4 regions of the Pantoea sp. App145 genome follow, and region 4 is predicted to be linked to each of the others. Evidence: predicted binding sites of a transcription regulator. Region 4 holds the regulator's gene; each other region holds the start of a gene.
What was found. Region 4 encodes CRP, which controls carbon source genes, mostly activating them, when cyclic AMP is high. Its sites were predicted from a motif close to ATGTGANNNNNNTCACAT; they were not measured.
Positions count from the first base shown of each region.

Region 1: a site for CRP is predicted at 1,487-1,504, ahead of udp (uridine phosphorylase). Genes of this name have one in related genera too.
Region 2: a site for CRP is predicted at 1,552-1,569, ahead of RCF31_RS07635 (iron-containing alcohol dehydrogenase). Genes of this name have one in related genera too.
Region 3: a site for CRP is predicted at 1,320-1,337, ahead of epd (erythrose-4-phosphate dehydrogenase). Genes of this name have one in related genera too.

Region 1 covers NZ_CP133290.1:2,614,010-2,617,463, forward strand. Annotated here, with positions in the region: gene RCF31_RS11945 (tetratricopeptide repeat protein) at 1-579, opposite strand, end outside; gene udp (uridine phosphorylase) at 665-1,426, opposite strand; gene RCF31_RS11955 (dienelactone hydrolase family protein) at 1,728-2,564, shown strand; gene metE (5-methyltetrahydropteroyltriglutamate--homocysteine S-methyltransferase) at 2,621-3,454, opposite strand, start outside.
Region 2 covers NZ_CP133290.1:1,654,220-1,657,673, forward strand. Annotated here, with positions in the region: gene RCF31_RS07625 (malate/lactate/ureidoglycolate dehydrogenase) at 1-15, shown strand, start outside; gene gntT (gluconate transporter) at 55-1,371, opposite strand; gene RCF31_RS07635 (iron-containing alcohol dehydrogenase) at 1,644-2,807, shown strand; gene RCF31_RS07640 (Cof-type HAD-IIB family hydrolase) at 2,866-3,454, opposite strand, start outside.
Region 3 covers NZ_CP133290.1:3,661,536-3,664,989, reverse strand. Annotated here, with positions in the region: gene pgk (phosphoglycerate kinase) at 1-62, opposite strand, end outside; gene epd (erythrose-4-phosphate dehydrogenase) at 114-1,133, opposite strand; gene tkt (transketolase) at 1,428-3,419, opposite strand.
Region 4 covers NZ_CP133290.1:3,194,166-3,197,619, reverse strand. Annotated here, with positions in the region: gene RCF31_RS14585 (phosphoribulokinase) at 1-345, shown strand, start outside; gene RCF31_RS14580 (OsmC family protein) at 393-797, opposite strand; gene crp (cAMP-activated global transcriptional regulator CRP) at 1,099-1,731, shown strand; gene RCF31_RS14570 (YccS/YhfK family putative transporter) at 1,790-3,454, shown strand, end outside.

The DNA.
Region 1 (3,454 bases), 580 kb from region 4:
CGGTACGCTGTCATCCAGCCAGATACGGCAGGTCCACGCCGGGTAAAGCTCGCGTGCCACCTCGACATTTTTTATCAGGGTTTCGCAATAGCGTGGCTGGTCGCCATACAGGCTGAAGGCAATGATATTTTCCTGTGGGCGAGACGCCGCAAAGGCCGGTGGTGCTTCTGCTGGCAGAGGGTGCTTTTGCCCGGCGCTGAATTTCCGGTCGGATTGCTGCAACGATTCCAGCCCGTAACGCGCCACCTCATCCGGCTTGTTAAGCCAGCCACAGACTTCGGTGAGACCGTCGAGCCAGGTTTCCGCCGCCTGCGCCCGCTTATCCGCCGTAGCCTGATAGATTTTCTGGTAGGTTTTCCAGGATTTCTGGTATTCGCCAACACGCATCAACGCCAGCGCATAATCACTTAGCACCTGCATGTTGTGCGGCATAACACGCAACACTTCTTCACAGCACTGACGCGCGACAGGGAAATCAGCCGCCGCCATCGCCTGGCGGAAACGCGCTGCCGCATCTTCGACACGCGCCTGAGGGCTGACCATAAAGGCAGGACGTTGAACAGGAACCGTTTTGCGCATAGAAATTTCTCAGTTATCCGCTGAATTGACGCGCATCCGTTTCAGGTAACCGACGAAATCTGAAAATCGCCGGTTACCGGGCGCGCTAGATCAACCGACGCGCCGCTTCGACTACAATTTTCACCGCGTCGCTTTCAGTCTGTTTCATGGTCGCCGCGTCCGGGATCTCCTTCTGCGTACGATTCACGATGACGCCCGCCACCATACCGGCTCGCAGCCCCTGGCTGGCGCACATGGTTAACAGTGTAGCGGATTCCATCTCATAGTTGAGGACGCCCATTTGCTGCCACTCTTTCATCGAGCCCTGGAAGCGGCTGACCACACGGCCTGAGAAGGTGTCGTAACGCTCCTGGCCGGGATAGAAGGTGTCAGAGGAGGCGGTGATGCCAATGTGGGTCTTCGCACCACAGGCTTCTGCCGCGGCGACCAGCGCCGTGGTACAGGTGAAGTCAGCGACCGCCGGGAATTCCATCGGCGCGAAGTGCAGGCTGGCACCGTCCAGACGAACCGAAGCCGTGGTGACCAGCACATCACCCACATTGATATTCGGCTGGATGGCACCGGTGGTGCCGACGCGCAGGAAGGTACGCACACCGAGCTGGGCCAGTTCTTCCACCGCGATGGAGGTTGACGGGCCACCAATGCCGGTGGAGCAAACCACTACCGGTTTGCCGTCCACCTCGGCCAGATAAGTGGTGAATTCACGATGCGACGCCAGGTGCTGCGGGTTGTCCATCAGCGCAGCGATTTTCTTTACGCGCTCAGGATCGCCGGGAACGATGGCCAGCGTGGCTCCTTTCAGGTCGGCTTTGGTGATGCCAAGGTGGAAAACGTCAGACTGGGCCATAACAGACTCCTGGTAGATAAGGGATATGCGCGCCACTTTACGTCAGCAGGCGGGATAAATATGTGACTAATTTCACTATCGATAATGAAAGTTACATTATCAGAAAAACATAACGTGACATGAATCACACATTGGTCGTCTGCCATTCTGAATTGCTACAAGCTGTGCTGTGTAAGTTTAAACGGCAATGTTAATAGAAGAGGAAGAACTCATGCGTAACCCCTCTGCTCCCTACACCCGCCCGGCCACAGCGGCCAGGCTATAGTTACGTGATTGCGCGATTGTTAGCACGGAGAGAACAATGAAAACCGAAGACAATATGGCACAAAAATCTGCAACTGGCGGCTTTGCCCCCGCCGTACAACCGACTGCGAGCACCACCATTCTTACCCACAGCGAGGCAATCCATAGCGGAGAAACCTCGGTCCCCAGCCAGGGGGAAAACCTGCCAGCGTATTATGCCCGGCCAAAAGAGTATGAAGGCACACTGCCAGTGGTGTTGGTGGTGCAGGAGATTTTTGGCGTACATGAGCATATTCGTGATGTCTGCCGTCGGCTGGCGCTGGAGGGTTATCTGGCGGTGGCACCAGAACTGTATTTCCGTGAAGGCGATCCCAGTGAATACCACGATATCCCGACCCTGTTTAAAGAGCTGGTGAGTAAAGTGCCGGATTCACAGGTGCTGTCGGACCTCGACCACGTCGCCAACTGGGCCGCACGCAACGGCGGTGATATCCGTCGTATGGGCATTACCGGCTTCTGCTGGGGTGGACGCATTAGCTGGCTGTTCGCGGCGCACAACCCGCAGGTGCGTGCAGCAGTTGCCTGGTATGGTCGCCTGATTGGCGACAAGACGCTGAAGCAGCAAAAGCATCCGATTGATATCGCCGTCGATTTAAATGCGCCGGTGCTGGGCCTGTACGGCGGTCAGGATGAAGGGATTCCGCTGGAGAGCGTTGAGCTGATGCGCCAGGCGCTGCGTGCCGCCAATGCCAAAGCGGAGATCGTGGTCTATCCGGATGCGGGCCATGCCTTCCACGCTGATTATCGTCCGAGCTATCACGCGGAATCGGCGCAGGATGGCTGGGTGCGAATGCTTGCCTGGTTTAAGCAGTATGGCGTTGCACCAGACGCGTAATAAAAAAGGGGGCGCTTGCGCGCCCCAACGTATCAACACAACATTTTATCCAACGATTACGCGGTTTCACCGCGCAGTTTTTTCGCCGCTTCCACCATATTGGCCAGAGCCTGACGGGTTTCCGTCCAGCCACGGGTTTTCAGGCCGCAGTCCGGATTCACCCACAAACGTTCTTCCGGAATACTCAGCGCCGCTTTACGCAGCAGGTCTTCCATCCACGCCACACTGGGTACATTCGGTGAGTGGATGTCATACACTCCTGGGCCGATTTCGTTCGGGTATGAGAATTCTTTAAACGCATCCAGCAGGTCCATATCGGAACGTGAGGTTTCGATGGTGATCACGTCCGCATCCAGTGCGGCGATGGAGTCCATGATGTCGTTGAACTCGCAATAACACATATGGGTGTGGATCTGGGTGTCATCCTGCGCCACCGCCGCGTTGAGGCGGAACGCATCGACCGCCCAGGTGAGGTAGGCAGCCCAGTCGGACTGATGCAGCGGCAGACCTTCACGCAGCGCCGGTTCGTCAATCTGGATGATGCCGATACCGGCTTTTTCCAGGTCAGCCACTTCATCGCGCAGCGCCAGTGCAATTTGTTTGGCGATGGTTTCTCGGCTAACGTCTTCACGCGGAAACGACCAGCACAGGATAGTGACCGGACCGGTGAGCATGCCTTTAACCGGTTTGTCGGTCAGCGACTGGGCATATTTCGCCCACTCTACGGTGATGGCTGCCGGGCGGCTGACGTCTCCGATAATCACCGGCGGTTTTACGCAGCGTGAACCGTAGCTCTGTACCCAGCCGTTCTGAGTGAACACGAAACCGTCGAGGTTTTCGCCGAAATATTCAACCATGTCGTTACGCTCGGCTTCACCGTGTACCAGCAC
Region 2 (3,454 bases), 1.5 Mb from region 4:
GCACTGGCGCAGTAGACCGCGAATGCTGAGGCGCCATGCCTCAGCATCTTCACATCAAATTACCATCGACAGCAGCAGACAACCCACTAAACCGCAGACTGAGATGATGGTCTCCAGCACTGACCATGAGCGAATGGTTTCGCCGATCGTCAGGTTGAAATACTCCTTAAACAACCAGAACCCCGGATCGTTGACGTGAGAAAAAATCACGCTGCCCGATCCAACCGCAATCACCATCAGCTCCGGGCTGGCACCGGAGGTAGCGATCAGCGGTGCCACAATGCCACCTGCGGTAATTGCGGCCACGGTAGCGGAACCGAGTGCGATACGCAGCACCGCCGCAATTGACCAGGCCATAAAGATCGGGGACACATTGGTTTCATGCATCATGCTGGCGATATATTTATCGACACCGCTATCCACCAGCACCTGCTTAAACGCCCCGCCACCACCGATAATCAGCAGCATCATGGCGATGATTTTGATGGAGTCACTTAATGTGCCCATCACTTCATCCATGCTGCGTCCGCGATTCAGACCAAAGGTGAAGATAGCAATCAGTACCGCAATCAGCGTAGCCATGATCGGATCGCCAAAGAACTCAGCGTAAGGCAGGATCACATGTCCTTTTGGCAGGACCATTTCGGCCACCGCACGCAGAGCCATCAGAATCACCGGCACCAGCGCGGTACCAACACTGACGCCAAAGCCCGGCATTTCCGCTTCGCTGAAGGTTTTCGGATTCCACAGTCCTTCCGGAATCGGTTTATCGATACCTTTCAGAAAACGTGCGTAGACCGGTCCCGCCAGAATAACGGTAGGAATGCCCAGCAGGGTGCCAAACAGCAGGGTTTTGCCCATATCCGCATTGAACAGCGTGGCAATCGCGGTTGGACCCGGGTGCGGCGGTAAAAAGCCGTGCGTGACCGACAAGGCTGCCGCCATCGGCACACCCACAAACAGCAATGGCACGCGCGCTGACGCGGCAATGCTGAACACCAGCGGCAGCATCAGCACGAAGCCCACTTCGTAGAACAGTGCAAAGCCCACGGTGAAGCCCGTCAGTACCAATGCCCACTGGATATGCTTTTGCCCGAATTTTTCAATCAGCGTGGTGGCAATACGTTGTGCGCCGCCACAATCGGCCAGCAGCTTGCCCAGCATGGCACCAAACCCCATGATCAGCGCCAGACTGCCCAGCGTGCCGCCGACACCGGTTTTGATCGAGCCAATCACTTTGTTGACGGGCATGCCCTGCATCATGCCGACCGCCAGCGCCACCAGAATCAGCGCGATAAATCCGTTCAGTTTGAAGCGAATCATCAGCAGTAGCAGTAGCGCCACGCCAATTGCCACGTAGAGTAATGGCATAATTTTTCTCCACCTTTTTGCACGGTCTTCCACCGGCAGCGGTTTGTTGTGATAAGTCCTGAGGACGATGGATACAGCAGCGTTTGAGATGTTGTTACATCGCGATGCATCTTGTTACCGGTATCATGTTAAGGGTAACAAGATGAAGAAATCACCTGCTACGCCAGGTGAATTTCTGAATTGAGAAGGTGATCAAATTTTTTCCGGTCAGTTATCAGAATGTTTGCCCCGACAGCCAGGAGGGTTTGGTTAAACTAAGGGTTTTCCGCCCCATGAAAAAGGATCTGCAGGTGAGTGAGAATCTGATTGAGCTGTACAGTAATCAACAAACCCTGTTTGCCCGCGGCAGTATTGACCGGCTGGTGCCGTTGCTTGCCGCTAATCCACAGCCCACGTTGCTGTTCTGTGGTCGCTCGTTTCTTAACGGTCCGGCCTGGGCGCGCCTCGGTGCAGCGCTCAACGATCACATTCTTGGTTATGAGATCGTCAGCCATGAGGCATCGCCCGCTGAGATCGATGCCTGGGTAACGCGCTGGCGGGGTCATGTGGATCGCGTGGTGGCGATCGGTGGTGGCAGCGTGCTGGACGCAGCCAAAGCCTTTAGTGCCATGATGCAACACCCGCTGCCGATCGCGCGTTATCTGGAAAAGGTCGGTGATACACCGGTGCAGCCCGTAACATTGCCACTGATTGCCATTCCCACCACCGCCGGTACCGGCAGCGAAGCGACGCAGAATGCCGTCGTGACCGATCAGCAAAATATCCAGGTGAAAGCCTCGCTGCGCCATCCAGTATTTGTGCCGCAGGTGGCAATTCTCGACCCTGATTTACTGCAAGGGGCACCGGATACGGTGCTGGCGACCTGCGCCATTGACGCCTTCACCCATCTGTTTGAGGCGTATCTGTCACGCAAAGGCAATCTGTTCAGTCAGCAAATGGCGCTGAATGGCCTGCAACTGTTCTTTAAAGCCTGGCCTGCGCTCAATCGTCACGACCAGGCAGGTGATGACGCGCGCGAAGCAATGATGATGGCTTCCTGGCTGGGCGGCGTGTGCCTGAGCAGCGCAGGATTAGGTGTGATCCATGGCATCGCCGGTGAGCTGGGGGCGATTAAACCTTTCCATCATGGGGAAGTCTGCGGACGTTTGCTGTTCCCATTCCTTGAGGTGCTGGCCGAAAGTGAACATCCCGAACAGCAGCGCCTGATGGCACAACTGGCGCAGCAACTGTTGCCCGATGATCCGGCACCACCGGCGCTGGCATTAAAAGCCTGGCTGCAACAACATGCCATCATGCCGTTCTGGCTGGATGGACCTGCCTTATCCACCACCGAGGTGGAGTGGATAGTGGCCCGTGCGAACAGTAAAAACGGCTGGGTCAGCTACGACAAAGAGATCCTGCGCGACATGATCGCCGCCGCCTGGCCGATTGTTTAATTCAGATACGCACACAACCCGGTAACGACGCAGTTTATTGCGCCGTTACCATAATGCCTCAAACCTCGAACGGTCCCTGCCCTGCCAGCATCTGCTCAATCACCTGCAACACGCCCTCGTCATTGTTGGACGGAGCCTGATAGCGCGCCGCCTGTTTCACGCGCTGCGGGGCATTTTGCATGGCAAAGCTGAAGCCGGACTGCACCAGCATTTCGAGATCGTTGCCGCCATCACCAAAAGCCAGCACTTCATCATTGTTGATACCCCAGCGGCTTTGCAGCAAGCGCAGGCCATTGGCTTTATGCAGGCCCGGCACAATCAAATCCACCGAACCATGGCCGCTGGACGTCGCCGCCGCAGCCCCATGATGCAAACGCTCGATATCGGCCATCAAAATCGCCACATAGTCGTCGGAGAGGTTGAGAGCAAACTTGAACAGTTTGTCATCACCGGTATCACTCAGGCTGTCGATGGCGGTTAGCCGATGGCAGTAATGGCGCATCTTCGTCAGCCATTGTTCATCGACACCCGAGAAGTAGTAAGCGCTGTTACGACCAGCGATCAGGTATTTCAGGTCGGGATAGTGACCGCGTTGCAGCGTATCCATCACCGCATGGATGTCATCACGTGAGAAAGAGCCGCAGAAC
Region 3 (3,454 bases), 470 kb from region 4:
TCGGCACGGATCAGAACACGTTTTCCAGCAAGATCCAGATCGGTCATCTTAATTACAGACATGGTGAACCCTCTCGTTGATTCTCATAAGTTTTGCCAGACGCAGACCGCGTCTTACCTGAAACCGCTTGCGGCCATTGCTAACGTTGTGTCGAGCATGCGGTTAGCAAAGCCCCATTCGTTGTCACACCAAACCAGGGTTTTGATGAGGTGGTGACCACTGACCCGCGTTTGGGTGCCGTCCACAATGGCACTGTGCGGATCATGGTTAAAATCGACTGAGACTAACGGTAATTCCGTATAGTCAACTATACCACGAAATGCCCCTTCTGATGCGTTTTGCAGCAAGGCGTTGACCTCACAAGCCTTCACCGCCTGACGTACTGAAACGCTTAAATCAATGGCTGTCACGTTGATGGTTGGCACTCGCACCGCGATAGCTTCGAAGCGATCGTTAAATTTCGGAAAAATGCGCGTAATGCCCGCCGCCAGACGCGTATCCACCGGAATAATCGATTGGCTGGCAGCACGGGTACGCCGCAGATCGCTATGATAGGCGTCAATCACCTGCTGATCATGCATCGCCGAATGGATCGTAGTGACGGTGCCCGACTCAATGCCAAAGGCGTCATCCAGCAACTTTATCACCGGAATAATACAGTTGGTGGTGCAGGATGCGTTGGAGACAATGCGGTCAGTTTGTTTAAGAGCCTGTTCGTTCACGCCGAACACTACCGTGGCATCCAGATCGTTGCCGCCCGGATGCGAGAACAACACTTTTTTCGCGCCCGCCTGCAAATGGGCTTCGCCATCCGCACGGCTGCCAAAAACGCCGGTGCAGTCCAGCACGATATCGACATTCAGTTCCTGCCACGGCAGGGTGGCGATATCGGCCTGATGCAGGATGCGGATGGTATCGTCACCGACAAACAACAGGTCGCGCTCCTGGCGTACGTCAAAGGCAAAACGACCATGGCTGGTGTCATACTTCAGCAAATGCGCCATCCCGACGGCTTCAGCCAGTTCATTGATCGCCACCACGGTGATTTCCGCCCTGCGGCCCGTTTCATACAGTGCGCGCAGCACGTTGCGCCCAATACGACCAAAACCATTTATAGCTATGCGAACGGTCATCTCTACCTTCAACAACACCTGAAAAAACGTGCCGTTAGCCTGAGCGTTTCAACCCGTTTTGTACAGGGAATTCTTGCTGGCCAGTACAGGGGGAAAACGGTCATATCGCTACAACTGAAACGGTTCAGCCAGAATAAAGCAAGGAAGGAATAACAGGAATGATTGCGATCAAGTGCGCTGCTGATTATTGGATCTGCGTCACAAAATCAGCCAATTTAAGATTATTACTGGAGGAATAATTGGGTGTTTTTACGCCAAAAACAAATCGGGCGGCACTCAGGCCGCCCGTGGGTCTTACAGAATAGATTTCGCGGTCGCAACCACATTCTCAACGGTGAAGCCGAACTCTTTGAACAGCAGTTCTGCCGGAGCTGACTCACCGAAGGTGGTCATGCCGACGATAGCGCCGTTCAGGCCGGTGTACTTGAACCAGTAATCTGCGATACCGGCTTCAATTGCCACGCGCGCAGCCACTGCTTTCGGCAGCACGGATTCGCGGTAGGCCGCATCCTGCTTGTCGAACGCATCGGTAGACGGCATGGAAACCACGCGTACCTTACGGCCTTCGGTGGTCAGCTGGTCGTAAGCGGCTACCGCCAGTTCCACTTCTGAACCGGTGGCGATCAGGATCAGTTCCGGCTGACCGGCACAGTCCTTCAGCACATAACCGCCGCGCGCCACGTTCGCCAGCTGCTCAGCCGTACGATCCTGCTGCGCCAGGTTCTGACGGGAGAAAATCAGCGCGCTCGGGCCATCCTGACGCTCGATAGCGTATTTCCACGCCACCGCAGATTCCACCTGGTCACACGGACGCCACAGGCTCATGTTCGGGGTGGTACGCAGGCTCGCCATTTGCTCAACCGGCTGATGCGTCGGACCGTCTTCGCCCAGACCGATGGAGTCGTGGGTGTAAACCATCACCTGACGGATCTTCATCAGCGCCGCCATACGCGCGGCATTACGCGCATATTCCACGAACATCAGGAAGGTGGCGGTGTACGGCAGGAAGCCACCGTGCAGCGCGATACCGTTGGCGATGGCGGTCATACCGAATTCACGCACGCCGTAATGGATGTAGTTACCGGCCGGGTCTTCGTTGATCGGCTTAGAGCCGGACCACATGGTCAGGTTGCTTGGTGCCAGGTCAGCCGAACCGCCGAGGTATTCCGGCAGGATTTTACCGAAGGCTTCGATGGCATTCTGCGACGCTTTACGGCTGGCGATTTTCGCCGGATTCGCCTGCAGCTGCTCAATGAATTTCTGTGACTCTTCCGCCCAGTTCGCCGGCAGTTCGTTGTTCATACGGCGTTTGAATTCAGCCGCCAGCTCCGGGTGCGCCGCCGCGTAAGCCGCGAATTTCGCATCCCATGCCGCTTCTTTCGCCTGACCGGCTTCTTTCGCATCCCACTGCGCGTAAATGTCTGACGGGATTTCAAACGGTGCGTAGTCCCAGCCCAGCTGTTTGCGGGTCAGCGCCACTTCCGCGTCGCCCAGCGGTGCGCCGTGGGAATCATGAGTACCGGCTTTGTTCGGGGAACCGAAACCGATAATGGTTTTGCACATCAGCAGAGAAGGCTTGTCGCTGACCGCTTTAGCTTCTTCCACCGCTTTTTTGATGGCGTCAGCGTCGTGACCGTCCACGCCGCGCACCACGTGCCAGCCGTAGGCTTCAAAGCGTTTTGCGGTGTCGTCGGTGAACCAGCCATCCACATGACCGTCGATAGAGATGCCGTTGTCATCATAGAAGGCAACCAGTTTGCCGAGTTTCAGCGTACCGGCGATGGAGCAGACCTCGTGCGAGATACCTTCCATCATGCAGCCGTCGCCCATAAACACGTATGTGTTGTGGTCCACGATGTCGTGGCCCGGACGATTGAACTGCGCCGCCAGGGTGCGTTCAGCGATAGCGAAACCGACGGCATTGGCGATGCCCTGGCCCAGCGGGCCGGTGGTGGTTTCAACACCAACGGTGCAGCCGTATTCCGGGTGACCTGGAGTTTTGGAATGCAGCTGACGGAAGTTTTGCAGCTCGCTCATTGGCAGATCGTAGCCGCTGAGGTGCAGCAGGCTGTAAATCAGCATCGAGCCGTGGCCGTTAGACAGTACAAAGCGATCGCGCGCGGCCCACTTCGGATTCGCTGGATTATGTTTGAGATAGTCGTGCCACAACACTTCCGCAATATCCGCCATTCCCATCGGGGCACCCGGGTGTCCCGATTTGGCTTTCTGTACTGCATCCATACTTAACGCGCGAATGGCGTTGGCAAGCTCTTTACGAGAGGGCATTTTCTACTCCAGGTCGGATTAATACTTCGCCACTC
Region 4 (3,454 bases):
CGCGAAGCGGTGATGGATTCGGTGGTACGTTCGATGGAGGATTACATCAACTTCATTACGCCACAGTTCTCGCGCACCCATATCAACTTCCAGCGCGTACCTACCGTTGATACCTCAAATCCGTTTGCCGCACGTGAGATTCCGTCGCTGGATGAAAGCTTTGTGGTGATCCATTTTCGTGGGCTGGAAGGTATTGCCTTTCCTTACCTGCTGGCGATGATTCAGGATTCCTTTATCTCGCATATGAACACCCTGGTGGTGCCGGGTGGCAAAATGGGGCTGGCGATGGAGTTGATTATGACACCGCTGGTGCAGCGGCTGATTGAAGGTAAACGGATTGAATAATCCGTCATTTCCGTATCGGCGCGATTTATCGCGCCGCTACGTTCGTGCTATAGCTCGATAACCTCATAGCTGTGGGTGATGTCGACCCCTTTGCCCAGCATGATCGCCACCGAACAATATTTCTCTGCCGACAAATCCACCGCACGCGCCACCGCTTTATCGCCCAGCGCTTTGCCGCTGACAATAAAATGCAGATTGATGTGTGTAAAAATCCGTGGCGCTTCTTCACGACGTTCAGAAGTGAGTTTCACCTCGCAATCGGTCACTTCATTGCGCCCTTTTTGCAGGATAGACACCACGTCAATCGCGCTGCAACCACCCGCCGCCATCAGCACCATCTCCATCGGACTCGGCGCTTTATCACCCGAGTTCCCATCCATTAATACCTGATGACCCGATGAGGATTCTCCGAGAAAGGTAAGCCCCTCCACCCATTTGACTCGTGCCTGCATTATTCTTTCTCCTGACCAAGCTGATTTGCCGCCAGAGTACGCTTTCACCTGAGAAACAGCAATCCAGACTAATCGCCCTTTTGCTGAAGCGAGACAACACAAGACAGCTAGCAAAAGCTGTGCTACAAACAGAGCTGAAAATATTTTCGTCGTAACAGACGAAGGCGGGAAGAATCAGAAGCCTGGCTTAAGAGTCCACCCGAATAATTTCCTTTACTGGAAGCGCTCTACGATTTCACCGCCTGACAGGGAAAATTGCCCCCTGTGTTTTGGGCACGATTACAACAGAGGATAATAGCGAATGGTTCTCGGCAAACCGCAAACAGACCCTACACTCGAATGGTTCCTGTCCCATTGCCATATTCACAAATATCCATCCAAAAGCACCCTGATTCACCAGGGTGAAAAAGCGGAAACGCTCTACTACATCGTGAAAGGTGCCGTTGCGGTACTGATTAAAGATGAAGAAGGCAAAGAGATGATTCTCTCCTACCTCAATCAGGGGGATTTCATCGGCGAGCTTGGCCTGTTTGAAGAAGGTCAGGAACGCAGTGCCTGGGTACGAGCAAAAACTGCCTGCGAAGTGGCTGAAATTTCCTACAAAAAATTCCGTCAGCTGATTCAGGTAAACCCGGATATTTTAATGCGTCTTTCGGCGCAGATGGCACGTCGCCTGCAGGTGACATCAGAAAAAGTCGGCAACCTTGCCTTCCTTGATGTGACCGGTCGCATTGCGCAGACGCTGCTCAATCTGGCCAAACAGCCTGATGCCATGACCCACCCGGACGGGATGCAGATCAAAATCACCCGTCAGGAAATTGGTCAGATCGTTGGCTGCTCACGCGAGACAGTTGGCCGTATTCTGAAAATGCTGGAAGATCAAAACCTGATCTCCGCACATGGTAAAACCATCGTCGTTTACGGCACCCGCTAATTCCTTCTCACCCACGGCGTGATGGTCACATCGCGCCGTTTTTGTCTACGATGAGCTGATGTGGCGTCGAATCATCTATCATCCCGAAGTTAATTATGCCCTGCGGCAAACGCTGGTGCTTTGCCTGCCCGTGGCTCTCGGCTGGCTGTTTGGTGACCTGCAAAAAGGTTTGCTGTTCTCGCTGGTTCCCGCCTGCTGCAATATCGCGGGTCTGGATACACCACATAAACGTTTCTTTAAACGCCTGATTGTCGGCGGATCCCTGTTTGCCACCGGCAGCTTTCTGATTCAGTGGTTGACGGATTACCATGTTCCTTTGCCGCTGATTATGCTGGCTCTGCCGCTGCTGGTGGGCGTCACCGGCGAAATCAGTCCGTTGCATGGCCGTTTGCTGCCCGGCACCCTTATCGCCGCCATCTTCACACTCAGCCTCGCAGGACGCATGCCGATATGGGTACCGCCGCTGCTGTATATCGGCGGCACGCTGTGGTACGGGCTGTTTAACTGGCTCTGGTTCTGGCTGTGGAAAGAACAGCCGATGCGTGAAACCCTCAGCCTGCTGTATCGCGAGCTGGCGGATTATTGCGATGCCAAATATACCCTGCTGACGCAGCTGACCGATCCGGAAAAAGCGCTCCCCCCACTGCTGGCCCGGCAGCAAAAAGCGGTCGACCTGATCACCACCTGTTATCAGCAAATGCATATGCTGTCTGCCAGCCGTAACAACAGCCATAAACGTCTGACGCGTGCCTTCCAGGTGGCACTCGATCTCCAGGAACACATCTCGGTCAGCCTGCATCAGCCTGAAGAAGTGCAAAAACTGGTGGAGCAGAGCCATGCTGAAGCGGTGATCCGCTGGAATGCGAAGACCATATCGGCGCGGCTGCGGCTGTTGGCCGATGCTATCCTCTATCACCAGTTGCCGGAGCGCTTTCATATGGAGAAGCAGCTCGGGGCGCTGGAAAAGATTGCGCGCCAGCACCCGGATAATCCGGTCGGTAATTTTTGCCTGTACCATTTCAGTCGGATAGCCCGCGTCCTGCGCACGCAGAAACCTCTTTATACCCGTGACCTGATGGCCGACCGCCAGCGACGTTTGCCGTTTTTTCCGGCGCTGCGCAGTTACCTGTCGCTAAAGTCCCCGGCGTTACGCACCGCAGCGCGTTTTGCCGTAATGCTGATGTTTGGCAGCGCGCTGGCGTTGTTCTTTAACATCCCCAAACCCTACTGGATTCTGATGACCACCATGTTCGTCAGCCAGAACGGCTACAGCGCCACTCGCGTACGTATCCAGCACCGTGCCCTCGGCACCTTCGCCGGGCTATTGATCGCGGCTGCCTCGCTGCGTTTTGCCGTGCCGAAATCCATCACCCTGCTGTTTATGCTGGCGATCACCCTCGCCAGCTATCTGGTGACGCGTAAATATTACGGCTGGTCGATGATTGGCTTTACGGTAACGGCGGTGTACTCGCTTCAGTTGCTGTCGCTCAACGGTGCACAGTTCCTGTTGCCACGCATGATGGATACGCTGATGGGATGCCTGATTGCCTTTGGCGGCATGATTTGGCTGTGGCCACAGTGGCAAAGCGGCTTGCTCCGTAAGAACGCACATGACGCGCTGGAGGCTGACCAGGAAGCGTTGCAGCTGCTGCTCGGGCCGGAGCAGTCGCCGGAGAAGCTGGCCTACCAGCGCATTAAGGTTAACCAGGCACACAACGCCATG